Regions from separate parts of the Idiomarina sp. X4 genome, predicted to be linked through region 1. Evidence: predicted binding sites of a transcription regulator. Region 1 holds the regulator's gene; the other holds the start of a gene.
The links. Region 1 encodes sigma-54, which starts transcription at its own class of promoters, with help from an activator protein. Its sites were predicted from a motif close to GTTGGCACGNNNNTNGNNT; they were not measured.
Positions count from the first base shown of each region.

Region 2: flgF (flagellar basal-body rod protein FlgF) is a predicted target of sigma-54. The motif match lies at 4,170-4,188, and genes of this name have one in related genera.

Region 1 is NZ_CP025000.1:772,662-779,936, reverse strand. It holds gene mgtE (magnesium transporter) at 1-653, opposite strand, end outside; gene CWC33_RS03740 (HPr family phosphocarrier protein) at 657-932, opposite strand; gene rapZ (RNase adapter RapZ) at 925-1,776, opposite strand; gene ptsN (PTS IIA-like nitrogen regulatory protein PtsN) at 1,767-2,237, opposite strand; gene hpf (ribosome hibernation promoting factor) at 2,241-2,528, opposite strand; gene CWC33_RS03720 (RNA polymerase factor sigma-54) at 2,555-4,015, opposite strand; gene lptB (LPS export ABC transporter ATP-binding protein) at 4,037-4,762, opposite strand; gene lptA (lipopolysaccharide transport periplasmic protein LptA) at 4,765-5,301, opposite strand; gene lptC (LPS export ABC transporter periplasmic protein LptC) at 5,270-5,833, opposite strand; gene kdsC (3-deoxy-manno-octulosonate-8-phosphatase KdsC) at 5,830-6,384, opposite strand; gene CWC33_RS03695 (KpsF/GutQ family sugar-phosphate isomerase) at 6,386-7,275, opposite strand, start outside.
Region 2 is NZ_CP025000.1:391,421-398,695, forward strand. It holds gene flgJ (flagellar assembly peptidoglycan hydrolase FlgJ) at 1-726, opposite strand, end outside; gene CWC33_RS01990 (flagellar basal body P-ring protein FlgI) at 739-1,833, opposite strand; gene flgH (flagellar basal body L-ring protein FlgH) at 1,850-2,524, opposite strand; gene flgG (flagellar basal-body rod protein FlgG) at 2,551-3,339, opposite strand; gene flgF (flagellar basal-body rod protein FlgF) at 3,377-4,120, opposite strand; gene flgE (flagellar hook protein FlgE) at 4,244-5,599, opposite strand; gene CWC33_RS02015 (flagellar hook assembly protein FlgD) at 5,615-6,298, opposite strand; gene flgC (flagellar basal body rod protein FlgC) at 6,313-6,765, opposite strand; gene flgB (flagellar basal body rod protein FlgB) at 6,781-7,182, opposite strand.

The DNA.
Region 1 (7,275 bases):
TCGACGGGTATGGTCGTAATATCCGATGACATAATTTCATCGATGCGGCGGCTGGGGTCGACTGTAAGTAACTGAGTCAACGAAATCTCACCAGTGACTTTCTCATTGCGATCAACGACATAGAGTTTATCGGTTGCTTCGGGCAATTCGCCTTTAAGACGCAGATAACGCAATACAACGTCGATAGTGACGTCTGAGCGTACCGTAATGGTATCGGTATTCATGATACCGCCAGCGCTGTCCTCTGCGTAGGAAAGAGCAGTTTCTGCCCGCTCACGGTCGCCTTCGTCCATCGACTTTAAGACTTCCTGATACACCGGCTCCGGCAAACCACGCAGAACGTAGGCGAGGTCATCGGTGTCCATGCCTTCGGTCGCTGCCGCCAGGTTTTCTGGCGCCATTTGACGAATGATGTCTTTCTGAACTTCTTCGTTCAGCTCTTCAAGAATTTCACCGTGCTCGTCAATATCGACCAGCTTCCAGATTTTAGAACGGCTTTTCGGTGGAGAAGACTCTAGTAGTAAAGCGACATCGCAGGCCGGCATGTTGTGCAGCATGCGTCGAGCTGCCACGAACATACCGTCGGCTAACGCAGAGTTAACCTCCTGAATTCGTTGCATGGCGTATTCTTTATCGGACAGCTCGGCTATCATTGGTTACTCGTTTTCCTCAAAGCGATCTTCGAACAATTCGCTCACCGCTACTAATGCGTCTTCTGCATCATCGCCTTCGGCACAAACTTCGACCGACTTGCCTTGTTGGCTGGCGAGCAGCATTAAGCACATCACACTGGCAGCGTTAACGCATTGTTCACCCTGCTGAACGGTAATTTCTGACTTGAATGACTGTGTGAGCTGCGCAAGTTTGGTCGCAGCCCTAGCATGAAGGCCCAGTTTATTGCGTATAACAAGCGTCTTGCAAGCTTTACTCATGCTGCTTTAACTCCCGGTGACGAACCTGAACTTTCACTGATTTTTGTTCAAAGCGCTCCGCTAACTGCTGTGAAATATAAACGGAGCGATGCTGCCCACCAGTACAGCCTGTCGCAATCGTTAAATAGCTGCGGTTACTGCGTTGAAAGTGAGGCAGCCAAGTGCCTAAAAAGTTTTCGAGCTGATAGACAAACTTCGTGACCAACGGCTGTTGGCGAAAATAATGCTGTACGTCTGCATCTAAGCCGGTTAGCAACTTCAGTTCAGGTTGCCAGTGCGGGTTTGGTAATATGCGTGCATCAAATACAAAATCAGCGTCTTTCGGCAGTCCATACTTAAAACCAAAAGACTGAAAAACGATAATCAGTTTTTTGTCTGCTCGGCCGAGCACACGCTCGCGCACTTCTTCACTTAACTGGTGTAACGATAAGTCGCTGCTGTCCAGGCGCCAGGTGGCGCGCTCCATAATTGGTTCGAGCAACTTCCGTTCTGCCTGAAGCGCATCAACTAAAGGTAACTCCTTTTGTGAGAGCGGGTGCAAACGGCGTGTTTCACCAAAGCGTTTTAGTAAGGTGTTGTCGTCGGCATCAATGAACAGTACTTCTGGTTCAACCCCTTTGGGTAAAAAGTTTAGCGAGTCAAGCAGCTCTTCCGAATGTTCGGGCAGGTTTCTAACGTCAATGCTGATGGCAATTTTTGAATACTGCTCCATGACCGCATGAACCAGCGTGGGAAGTAGGCTAATGGGTAAGTTGTCGACGCAGTAAAAGCCAAGATCCTCGAGTACTCGAAGGGCGATAGTTTTACCCGATCCCGAGCGACCACTGACAATAATCAGTTGCATGGCTTATCTTCACCTTCCCCAATAAATAATTGATAAAGTGCGTTGTCACTTTCAGCGTTCCGAAGCGCGCGGGTGCAGTCTTTGTCATTCATGCGACGGGCAACGGCTGCTAATGTCTGCAAATGATTTTCATGCTCTGACTCTGGCACTAACAGCGCAAAAATAATGTCCACAGGTTGGTTATCAATCGCGTCAAACTCGATTGGCTCGTCTAACGTCAATAACACCGCAACCGGATGGCTGGCTTTAGCGAGTCGCCCATGAGGAATAGCAATACCTAAACCAATACCGGTACTTCCTAAGCGTTCACGGTTAACCAAGCTTTCAAAAATGTCATGACGAGTAATGCCTGACAGTTTTGGCGCGACAATTTGGCTAATGGTTTCTAATAACCGCTTTTTACTTGCACCCTCGACTGCACACCTGGTGCAGTCGGGGCTTAACAACTCACTTATTTGCATGGACTAATGCTTTTTCATTTTTTCTTTGTGTTTAATAACCTGACGGTCAAGCTTATCGATTAAACCATCAATGGCTGCGTACATATCATCGTGAACAGAGTCAGCGAAAATCTCGCCGCCGTTCAGGTGCACGGTAGCTTCCGCTTTTTGATTCGTTTTTTCAACATTAAGGATGACGTGAACGTTGGTGATATGGTCAAAATGGCGCTCTAACTTAGCAAATTTTGTGTCCACATACTCACGTAGAGACTCAGTGATATCGATATGATGACCAGTAAGATTAATTTGCATAACGTCTTCCTTCTGCAGTTTACAAGTTATAAAAGACTCTTGCGTTGACTCGATGAGGGAATATTCAGTGATTCCCGGTACTTCGCAATTGTCCTCCTCGCTACTTTGATGCCTTGCTCGGCTATCAGTTCAGCGATTTTGCTGTCGCTTAATGGTTTGCTACGGTTTTCTGCAGCGACTAACTTCTTAATTAAAGCACGTATTGCGGTACTTGAACACTCACCTCCACCTTCTGTACTGACATGGCTAGAGAAAAAGTATTTTAATTCAAAAATGCCTCGTGGGCAGTGCAGAAACTTCTGCGTTGTTACCCGTGAAATGGTGCTTTCATGCATTTCCACGGCTTCAGCGACATCATTGAGTACCATTGGTTTCATGGCCTCTTCACCGTACTCAAAAAAGCCCTGCTGGCGCTGAACAATACAGTTGGCAACTTTCAACAGCGTTTCATTGCGACTCTCCAGACTTTTAATAAACCAACGCGCTTCCTGTGTATGGTTTTTAATGTACTGACTGTCTGCCGAGGACTTCGCCGCTTTACTCAGTGCCGCGTATTCTTCATTGACCTTTAATTTAGGTACGCTATCCGGGTTTAATTCGACCACCCAGCGACCATTCTTTTTCATGACCGCAACGTCAGGAATCACGTACTCAACTTCTTGTTGAGCAACTTGTTCGCCCGGGTGCGGGTGCATTTGCTGAATCAGCCGCATGACTTCACGTAAGTCATTTTCGGTTAATTTGAGCTTTTTCTGGATATTGCGGAAGTCTCGGTTGCCCAGCAAGTCCATATGCTCGCTAACCAGAGTGATAGCAGCGAGCTTAAACGGCGTGCTGTCGTCCAGTTGTCGTAATTGAATCGCCAGGCACTCGCTGACGGTACGTGCGCCGACACCGACTGGGTCAAAGTGTTGGATGCGCTTGAGTACCATGCAGACTTCTTCTTCGCCAACCTCGGGTAAGCGCACAGACTCAATAATGTCTTCAATATTCGTTGTTAAATAACCATTGTCGTCAATGGCTTCGATAATGGCTTCGCCAATCGCAGTGTCTTCTTCAGAAAAGTGCGACAGTTGCATTTGCCAAATCAGATGGTCTTGCAAAGACTCGCTCGTTGAGCCTTGGTACACCTCATAGTCACCGTCGTAGGATTTGCCGTTTGAGGCCGCTCCGGTAGCAGGAGTCGACGATGAATAGGTATCATCCCATGTGCTGTCCACAGGGAGGTCTTCTGGCATTTCCTGAGTTTTTATAACATCGGAGGTTTCACGCTGACTGTCGTCTTTATTTGACGAATGAGGGGAGTCGGTGCTGTCACCGTCATGAGGTTGTTCGCTTTCAACTTCCAGTAACGGGTTATTGTCCAGCGCGTCCTGAATTTCAGCCTGTAAGTCGAGCGAAGAAAGCTGCAGCAAGCGTATCGCTTGTTGTAACTGAGGCGTCATGGTCAGTTGCTGACCAATTTTTAGCTGCAGACTTTGTCTCATGGTTATCGTCCCGGTATCACGTTAAAGGGTGAACTGCTCACCGAGGTAAACATCTTTAACCTGTTGATTCGATAATATACTTTCTGCATCTCCGCTGGCAATAAGTTCTCCGTGACTAACAATGTACGCATGCTCACAAACGGACAAGGTTTCTCTGACATTGTGGTCTGTAATAAGTACACCAATACCACGCTGCTTTAAATGTTCAACAATTTTCTTAATGTCGATAACCGAAATTGGGTCGACGCCTGCAAAGGGCTCATCCAGAAGAATAAACGTGGGCTCTGCGGCAAGGGCGCGGGCAATTTCGACACGACGTCTCTCACCGCCGGATAAGCTCATCCCCAGACTGTTCGCAATATGACCAATATTGAACTCTTCAAGAAGCGAGTCGAGCTGTTCTTCGCGAGCGTCCGCTGAAAGCTCTTTACGGGTTTCTAATATCGCCATCAGGTTATCGCGCACGGTCAGCTTTCTGAAAATCGATGCTTCTTGCGGTAGATAACCAATTCCGCGGCGAGCACGCTCATGCATTGGCAGAGACGTTAGGTCGTCTTTGTCTAGTAAAATCTGGCCTTTGTCGCTGTTGATTAAGCCGACAATCATATAAAACGTCGTTGTTTTCCCCGCACCATTGGGCCCTAAGAGCCCAATAATCTGGCCCTGACTGACCTCCAGGCTAACGTCCTTTACAACCTGACGACGCTTAAAGCTTTTGGCAAGATGTTTGACTCGTAAGGTGGCCATAATTAAGGGTTCTCGTTGTCGGTTTTGTCGTCTTTTGTTTTCGGCGTAAATATCGTAATTACGCGCCCGTTATCGGCATCAGAGCTGCTTGCAGAGATCGTCTGTGCGGCTAAGTCGTAGACGATCGTATCACCGCTTGAACTGCTTGTGCCCTGAGAGATTTTCGCGTCCCCGCTGAGCTCGAGACGTTGTTCGACTTGGAAGTAGGTTATTTTATTTGCCTGAGCGCTAATATCGTTGCCGTTTTCCAGGGTCTGCGTGTAGGTTGCCGGTGAACCTTCTGCAATAAAGGTGTCCGCCTGCTCGCCGCTTTCGCTGGCAGAGGCTTCGAGTCGGTCCGCCTTAATAAGTAGTGTGCCCTGACGGATAACAACATTGTCAGTAAGTACTAACTTATTGTTTTTTATGTCGAATTGCTCATGGCTTGACTCGACTTCCATCGGCTTTTTAAAGTCAGCCTTTCCTTGCGCCATCGCCGTCAAAGGCAATGCGATAAGCACAAAAAAGCTAAGACTTAGGCTGGAAAACCGTTTTAACATGTCGTTTTAACTCCATCATTTCTGCGCTCATGTCGGCGCTTAAACCATCTCCGCGAACTTCCACTTGCGGACCTCGCATTAATACCGGGTATTCAGTGCTCATTGATTCATTGGCTAAGTCGATAACCAGATATTCTGTCATAACGCGCTGTATGGGAGAACTTTCCTGCAACGCTAATATTTCAACGCTACGCTCCAGAATCAGCGTTTTATCATCGTAAAAGGTACCTTGCTCGGCGGTGACTTGCCAGGTCTCTGTGCCGTCTTCCGAAAATATTGAGTATTGAGGCTGCTTGAGCTCGGTTAAACCTATTTGGTTGTAGTGAGCCATTTCTTCTGAGCGAATCTTATGCGCCAGGACGCCATCACTTTCGAATATTTTGGTTTCAAGTCCGTAGGCGGTAAAATCTGGCTGCATCAGTTTTGTCGCCGTGGCAGCGCTTTCTCTGCCATCGTCACTAAAGGGGCGCAGAACGAGCAGTAGTCCGGCACCAAACAGAAGAACGATAATACCGACGATGCGCCAATTCACACACTGGCTCCTTTGGCGTCATGCAAAAGCCCCTGGCTTAACATAATCAAGTCACACACCTCACGAACCGCGCCAAAGCCACCGGCACAGCGGGTAATGTATTGAGCTTGCTGCTGAATAGAAGGGTGCGCGTCTTTTACTGCAACACCAATGCCGGCCTGCTGTATCAGCGGAAGATCGGGTGTGTCGTCTCCGACATAGGCAGTCTGTTCAGCATTCACGCTGTGATGAGTCAGAAGCTCATTAAATGCCTGGGTTTTGTCGACTTGTCCCTGATAGATGTCAGACACGTCTAAATGCTGCATCCGACGTTCAACGATGCTGGATTGGCGACCGGTGATGACGGCTGTCTGTATGCCCGCATTCTTAAGTGCTTTCATACCAAAGCCGTCCCGAGTGTGGAAAGCTTTCAGCTCTTCACCATCGTTGCCAAGGTATATTCGACCGTCCGAAAAAACACCATCGACGTCGAGAATTAACAGCCGAACCTGTGAGAAACGCTCAAACAATTGTTTTTCAATGTCCCCATACCAGGTATTAATACACTCCATGTTACAGAACCCCCGCTTGCAGTAAGTCATGCATATTCATTGCGCCACAAGGGCGACCTTCATGGTCGGTAATAATCAGTCCGTTTATTTTGCGATCTTGCATTAGCTTTAATGCTTCGGCAGCCAGCATGTCCGCATTCGCGGTCGTGCATGAACGCGTCATAACATCAGCAATAGAGGTACTGTGCACATCGACTTGATTATCCAGAATACGGCGTAAATCACCATCGGTAAAAATACCGGCCAACCGGCCCTGGGTATCTGTAATTGCGGTCATGCCCAGGCCTTTACGAGACATCTCTAATAAGGCGTCACGAATAATATCGGTTTCTGACACTAGTGGAATACGTTCGCCAGTGTGCATAATGTCGTGCAGGCGCAGTAATAAGCGCTTTCCTAGTGAGCCACCTGGATGAGACAAAGCAAAGTCGTCGGCAGTAAAACCTCGCGCATTCAGGAGTGCGACGGCTAAAGCGTCTCCCATGACCAATGTTGCGGTAGTGGACGCTGTTGGTGCTAAACCTAATGGACAGGCTTCCTGTGCGACTGCAATGCACACGTGGGTATCTGCAAGCCGAGCCAGAGTGGACTCAGGCTTGCCTGTCATTGCAATCAGTGGCACACCAAGGCGTTTAATCACCGGTAAAATGTTCAGAACCTCTGACGTTTCACCACTGTTTGAAATAGCAATAACCACATCTTGAGCCGCAACCATGCCTAAGTCGCCGTGACTGGCTTCGCCTGGGTGCACGAAGAACGATGGTGTTCCTGTTGATGCCAATGTGGCAGCTATTTTCCCGCCAATGTGCCCTGATTTACCCATACCGGTCACAATAACCCGGCCTTTGCAGTTAAATAATGTCTGACAGGCCGCATCGAAGTTATCATCGA
Region 2 (7,275 bases), 380 kb from region 1:
CACGTCGCCGTCAAACTCTAATGTACTGACGTGGGATTTATCCCCTGCCCAGCGCTGGTCGGCTTTTATATTGAATAAGTTATTACTTGAGCCGCCATGCCGCCCCGGTACTAATCGCTGACCCCATCCGGTTTCCAAAGCAGCTTGAGCAATCAGTGCATTCGGGTTCAGTCCTTCTTGTTTCGCTATTTTCTCAGCATGCGGCTTTAGCGCTGCGACAAAGCTTTCCGGACTGGTAAACTTCGCTTCACCATCGCTTAACTTAGCGGTATTAACGCGCTTATTGCCGTAATAAAGCCCTGCATCGACGCCACCATGCTCACTCAGGCGCTCCGCTCTGTTTTTCATACGTGGGTCATCTAAGTTCGCACCAGAGCGGTTCTGATGTCCATGCTGGTAGCTGTCGTCACCGCCGAGCTGCTTAACCATAAGCTCAGCCAAGCCTAACGAGCCTTGACTGGACAACTCCGACGTCAGCTGCTGGTCGTACATATCGCGGTACATCTTGGTGTAGCGACTGTCCAGCATGTTACCTTCTTCGAACACGGCGTTGGCTTTACGCATGCTGCCCATTACCATATTCAGGAAAATAGCTTCAAACTGCTGCGCCGCCTCCATTAAGGCTTGCTTGTCATCCGGGTTAAACGCACGCTCACGCAAGCCGTTCAGGCTGTGCGTGTCCATGGCTAATTCAGCTTGTTTGAATTGTGCGTTTGAGCTTGTCATATCAGCCTCGGCTTAAATAACAATGAGTTCGCCGCTGAGCGCGCCAGCTTGTTTCAACGCTTCTAGCACGGCAATAATGTCACTCGGTGCAGCTCCAATCTGATTCACTGCACGAACCAGGTCATTCAGCGTTGTACCCGGCTGAAACACAAACATACGAGCGTCGTCTTGATTCACGTCGATAATCGACTGCGGTGTCACTACCGTTTCACCGTCACCAAACGGATTCGGTTGGTCGACGTTGACGTTTTCAGAAATCGTCACCTGCATATTGCCATGCGCAACGGCCGCTGGTCTTAACTCGACGTTTTGACCGACGACAATAGTGCCGGTTCGCGAGTTCACGATGACTTTCGCAGCGGTCTCTGCCGGCTCCACCTCTAAATTCTCAAGTGTGGACATATAACTAACACGCTGGTTTAAATCCCGCGGTGCGCGAACACGAACCGAAGTCGCATCGACAGCTTGTGCCGCTCCCTGGCCCACCAGACTGTTAATGGTCTGTGCCATACGCTTAGCGGTTGTAAAATCGGACTCATGTAAATTAAAGGTAAAGTAATCTGACGAGCCAAAAGACGTACGCACTTCTCGCTCAACAATACCGCCGCCGGGAATGCGGCCAACCGTTGGTGTGTTTATCACAATGCGCGAGCCGTCATTACCTTCAGCCCCCAGGCCACCGACAATAAGGTTACCCTGAGCGACGGCGTAGACTTCACCATTCGCGCCTTTTAAGAAGGTTTGCAGCAAAGTACCACCCGTTAGGCTGTCGGCACTGCCCACTGAGGACACTGTCACGTCAATTTTCTGACCCGGCTTTGCGAACGCCGGCAAGTCAGCGTGCACAGCAACCGCTGCCACATTATCGATTTTTGGGCGCTCACCTGCCGGAATGTTAATACCAAAGTTACCTAACATGGTCCGGAAGGTTTGGTCAGTAAACGGCGTTTGCTCACCCGTTCCAGGTAAGCCTACGACTAAACCGTAGCCAATTAACTGGTTAGAACGAATGCCCTGAACCGATGCAATGTCTTTAATACGCGATGCCTGCACAGGCGCTACCAGCATCGAGACTAAAAACAGAGTTAAAGTAATCAGTCGTGTCATTTTCATGTCCAACTCCTTAGAACGGCCAAATTGGACTGTTAAAGAAACGCGTTAACCAACCTTGCTCCTGCACTTGCGCAAGGCTACCCGTACCTGAGTATTCAATGCGCGCATTGGCAACACGAGTCGATGGAATTTGATTAGCAGCTGTGATGTCTTGCGGGCGAATCATGCCGGTTAAACGAATGTACTCGTCGCCGGTATTAATACGCATCCATTTCTCACCACGCACAATTAAGTTACCATTCGGCAGTACTTTTATAACCGTCACGGTAATTTCACCGGTAAGTTGATTGCTTTGGTCCGAACTGGCGTCTCCATTAAAGTCCCGCGTTCCGTTAATGCCGGCAGACAACGGGTTGCCTCCAACGGTAATATCCCGTCCGAACATGGTGGGCGCACCAAGTTCTGCCGTACTTTCTTTCGAGGTTTCGGTGGTCGCGGTTTTACTGGCGGTTGTCCTTTCCTGCAAGGTCACCGTAATAATATCGCCAAGCCGACGCGCTTTGATATCCGAATACAGGTTGTCAGCGTAAGCGTCCTGAAATAGTGACCCAGTTGGCACGACCGGCTGTGCACGTTCTTCCGGCAATACCGGGGCGTAATACGGGTCGTCCGGCATTGGCTTATGCGGTGAACTTGCACAGCCTGTCACCGCTAAAATTGCTAAAGTTGCTAAAAAGTAACGCATCACAGCCACCTGCTATTCATTCTTAATTAAAGTTGCTGAGTAACAAAGCTCAGCATTTGGTCAACTGAAGAAATGACTTTCGAATTCATCTCGTAACCGCGCTGACTTTCTATCAAGTTCACCAGCTCTTCGGTCACGTTCACGTTGGAGGTTTCCAGAGCCCCCTGAATGGTATTACCCATGCCATCAACGCCTGGTACCGCTTCTAAAGGCGCACCGCTAACCGCTGTTTCGCGGTATAGGTTCTGACCCATCGGCTCTAAGCCCGCCGGGTTAATAAAGTTCACTAAATTAATTTGGCCAACGGCAACGTTGTCCGGGTTTCCGGGTTGGGTGACTGTCACTTCACCTTCTTGTGAAATGCTAATAGACATTGCATCTTCGGGAATTTGAATCGCCGGTTCTAAAGTGTAACCGTTACCTGAGGTCACCATTTCCCCGTCTTCGTTCAGTGAAAACTGACCGTTACGCGTGTAGGAAATAGTCCCGTCCGGCATCAGAATTTGGAAGAATCCTTTGCCGTCGATCATCACATCCAACGAATTGTCGGTGGTCTGCACGTTACCCTGAGTATGCGCCTTTTGTGTAGCGACAACTTTGGTACCCGCGCCCACCATAAGACCATTCGGCAACTCCGTGTCCTGGGCTGACTGACCGCCAGGCTGGTTAATGTTCTGGTACAGCAAGTCTTCAAACACCGCGCGGCTTTTCTTGAAGCCGATGGTACTGGAGTTCGCCAAGTTATTGGAAATTACCGAGATATCGCGCTGTTGCGCATCCAGTCCGGTTTTACTTATCCATAGTGCTGGGTTCATGTTATGTCTCCTCTATACGCCGTTAACGCAATATTGGTTAACTGATGCGCATCAGCGATTCTGAGCGCTGCGCGTTTTCATCGGCGGTTTTCATTAATTTGACGTTCATTTCGTACTGACGCTGCAAGGCAATCATGTTGGTCATTTCTTCGACACTGTTCACGTTGCTGGTCTCAAGCGCACCAATCTGTAATTTGACATTGGCATCGGCAAAGGCAACCTGGTCGTCTTTCAGTTTGAATAAGCCATCTGTGCCTTTTTCAATATTGCCGTTTGGCGGGTTCACCAGTTTAATACGGCCAATTACTTCACTGACGTTTTCTGGCGCGCCCATAGGACGAATGGTCACATTGCCATTAGAACCAATACTTAACTTGTCGACTGGCTGGGGTACAAAAATAGGTCCGTTATCACCAATCAGTGTATGACCCTGCGAGTTCTGTAACAGCCCGTCAGTACCCACTTGCAAACTGCCATTGCGGGTATAACGCTCATTGCCGTTTTGATCCTGCACGGCAATCCAGCCCTGATCTTTTATCGCAACATCCATATTCCGGCCTGTGGTCTGCAAACCGCCTGCGGCAAAGTTCTGCCCTGGGCTTTCTGTCATGGAAAATACCCGTGTCGGCAAACCTTCACCAAACGCCTGCATGGCACGCGCTTGTTGCAAGTCGGCTTTAAACCCAGTGGTATTAGCGTTAGCAAGGTTATTTGCCCGCACCGCCACTGCGTTCATGTTTTCTTTGGCGCCGCTCATGGCAACCCAGAGCATTTTGTCCATAGCTGACCTCCAGCCAAAATTTTGTCGTTTTCGATCGTTACCCTATGCAATGCAGATTCCGTGCCAAAAATGAAAAAAGACGCCCGAAGGCGTCTTTTGTTTTTTATTTTCCAGCGAATTCAGTTATCGAATCTGCAAGATAGTCTGGTTAATGGTGTTATTCACTTCCAACGAACGCGAGTTCGCCTGGAAGTTACGCTGTGCGGTAATCAAGTCCACCAGCTCTTTCGTCAGGTTCACGTTTGAGTTTTCAAGCGCGGACGCTTCTATACCACCAAAAGTCCCGGTATTGGCTTCGCCTGACAGCGGCTCACCCGAGTCAATACTTTCACGCCACTTGGTACCACCAATTTGCGTTAACCCCTGCTCATTCGCAAAGCGAACAATGGCAACCTGGCCTAAGTATTGAACGTCACCGTTTGAGTAGGTCGCAGCAATAAGACCTGACTTGTCGATATCAACGTTAGTCAGACGGCCTACGGTGCTGCCATCCTGATCGAGGTTGGTCACTTCGAAGTCTGACGCGAACTGTGTAGGTGTGGTTGTTCCACTTAAGTCCTGGAAGTTAAATTGGATTGTTTGAGCCGTCGCGCCATTATCAAGATATGGGCCGTCGGGGCCAGCTCCACTTAAATCCAAACTTGCAGGATCAAAGTTCGTCTGTCCTGGAACACCGGTATTAGGTTCACCATTCCCCTGGAACGCAATTTGAACACCAGAATAGCCGTTTACTGATGCCGTCGCAGATGGTGTACCTGAACCTGTTGGATTCATAGTAATTTCTTGACCATCAAATGTCGCATATACATCCCACTGATTTGTGGCGTTGTCTCGTTTCACATAATAAGTAGAAAGGGTATGCGACTCACCTAAAGAGTCATAGACGGTTGCCGAGGTGGAGCTATGGTACGTGCTCGGTGTTTCCGGATCAAACGGATTTGCTGTACCGTCAATCGGTGAGCGACGCGCATCGACGTTAAATGCGGTAAATACATTATCAGTGCTTTGCGGCGCGCCGGCGACATCCGGAATACGAATAGGCTGCGTTGTTGCCAACGCTACGGAGGAATTAACCCCACTGTTACGATCCACTTGGTAACCCTGCAAATAGTTACCTTGGTTATCTACAATGAACTTATCGTCGTTTAACTTAAACGCTCCTGAACGCGTGTAAGTCATATCTCGAGAGCCTAGATCATCTGTCGTCGCAAAGAAGCCATTACCCGAAATCGCCATATCCAATGAGTTTTCAGTGAGTTCTAGCGCGCCTTGACTAAACTGCTGAGCTACCGATGAGGTCAAAACGCCGTCCCCAACTTTGGTATTACCGGCATTAAAGATGCTTGTCGCATAAACGTCAGCGAATTCAGCTCTAGATTGTTTAAAACCCGACGTCTTGACGTTTGAAATATTATTAGCAGTTACATCTAAATCTTTTTGAGATGCATTGATACCGCTGAGTGCAATACTAAATGACATAAGTCACCTCACTTGTTAACTAATTTCAGAGACATCAGAAAGCTTGATGCCACCTAATCCTTTAAGGTTCAAAACAACGCCTCGCTCACCGCCCGTACTGACGCTCTGGACACGCGCATGCATTTGTAACGGAAGCTCCTCGGCTTGACCTCCAACGGTCGCGTTCACCGAAAATGAGTAATTGCCCGCCGGTGCCTGCTCGCCAGTCGTCATGGTTCCGTCCCACTCAAACTCTTTAGTACCCTCTGGCATGTCACCCAAATTCAGGGTTTTCACCACCGCACCGGTCGAGTCTTTAATACTAATCTTTACATTCTGAGCGGTTTGCGGCGTGGCTATCATGCCCGACACACCAGCCCCCTCTTCCAAGTTAGCTTGCTCAGTTGGTACTAACACTTTGCGCCCAACCATAGTCGAAGCCTGCAATGCCTGGTTTGATGTCATGTCTTCCGCAAACTGGTCAAAACGCTCAGACATTCCGGTAATACCTTCCGCCATGGTGAAGCTGGTCATTTGAGCAATCATCTGATCATTCTCAACCGGCTTGGACGGATCCTGCATATTTAACTGCTGCGTCAACAACTTGAAGAAGTCTTCCTGCTGGAGCTTCTGCTGCTCGTCAGGGTCAGCGTATTTCGCGCCTTCGTCCTTCTTCCATTTCATGCTGTCGATGTAGGAGTTATTGCTTACGCCTTCCATTTGTTATCTCCTGCTTACCCTTGACCCAAGCGTAGTAAACGCTGCGTCATTGTTTTAGCTGTATCCGCCACCTGAACATTGGTCTGGTATGAGCGGGATGCCGAAATCATATTGGCCATTTCTTCCATGGTGTTAACGTTCGGCTTATAGATGTAGCCGTTTTCGTCCGCCATGGGATGGTTTGGTGCGTACTCAATTTGCAGTGGGTCGTCACTTTCGACTATGCCCAAAACTTTTACGCCCGCCGCTTGTCCGGTTTGTGTCTGATTCGTCAGACTGTTGCCACGATAATCGCCTTTAGCGTCTGCTAATGCGGTCGCAAAGACCGGATTACGCGCTTTGTAGGTTTCATCGATACTGCTGCTGACCGAGTTCGCGTTCGCCAAGTTACTTGCAGTTGTATTCAGCCGTACTGACTGAGCACTCATTGCCGAACCAGTTACATTGAAAATATTAAATAGGCTCATTGTTTTTCACCTCACCTACTGTCCGCCGCCAAGGGCTTTCTTAACGCCACTAATTTTCCCATCGAGGAAATTCATGGTCATTTCGTATTCCAGTGCATTCTGTGCATACAAGTTTTGTTCCAACTGCACATCGACGGTATTGCCGTCACCTGTGTCAGGCTGGTTTGGCACACGGAACTTCTCTGTGCCCTGAGGCTTAACCTCAACATTGAAATGTTTTTCGTGGGTGCGCGCCATTTTGTGCGTTTCAATGCCGCGCTGAGCCTGTTGCAGCGCTTGCTGAAAATCCAGCCCTTTGGCCTTGTAGCCGGGGGTGTCTGCGTTAGCAATATTATTGGCAATAAGCTCCGCACGTTGGGTGCGTATACCCAACGTGTGTTGCTGTATTCCCATAATTTTATCCATGGAAAGTGCCATTTTTTTGTCTCCACAGTGTTCGATTGTGAAGACAATGCAGGTATCGTGCCAGAAGTCCTGACACTTATTTTTGAAGAGGAAATTACGGGACGT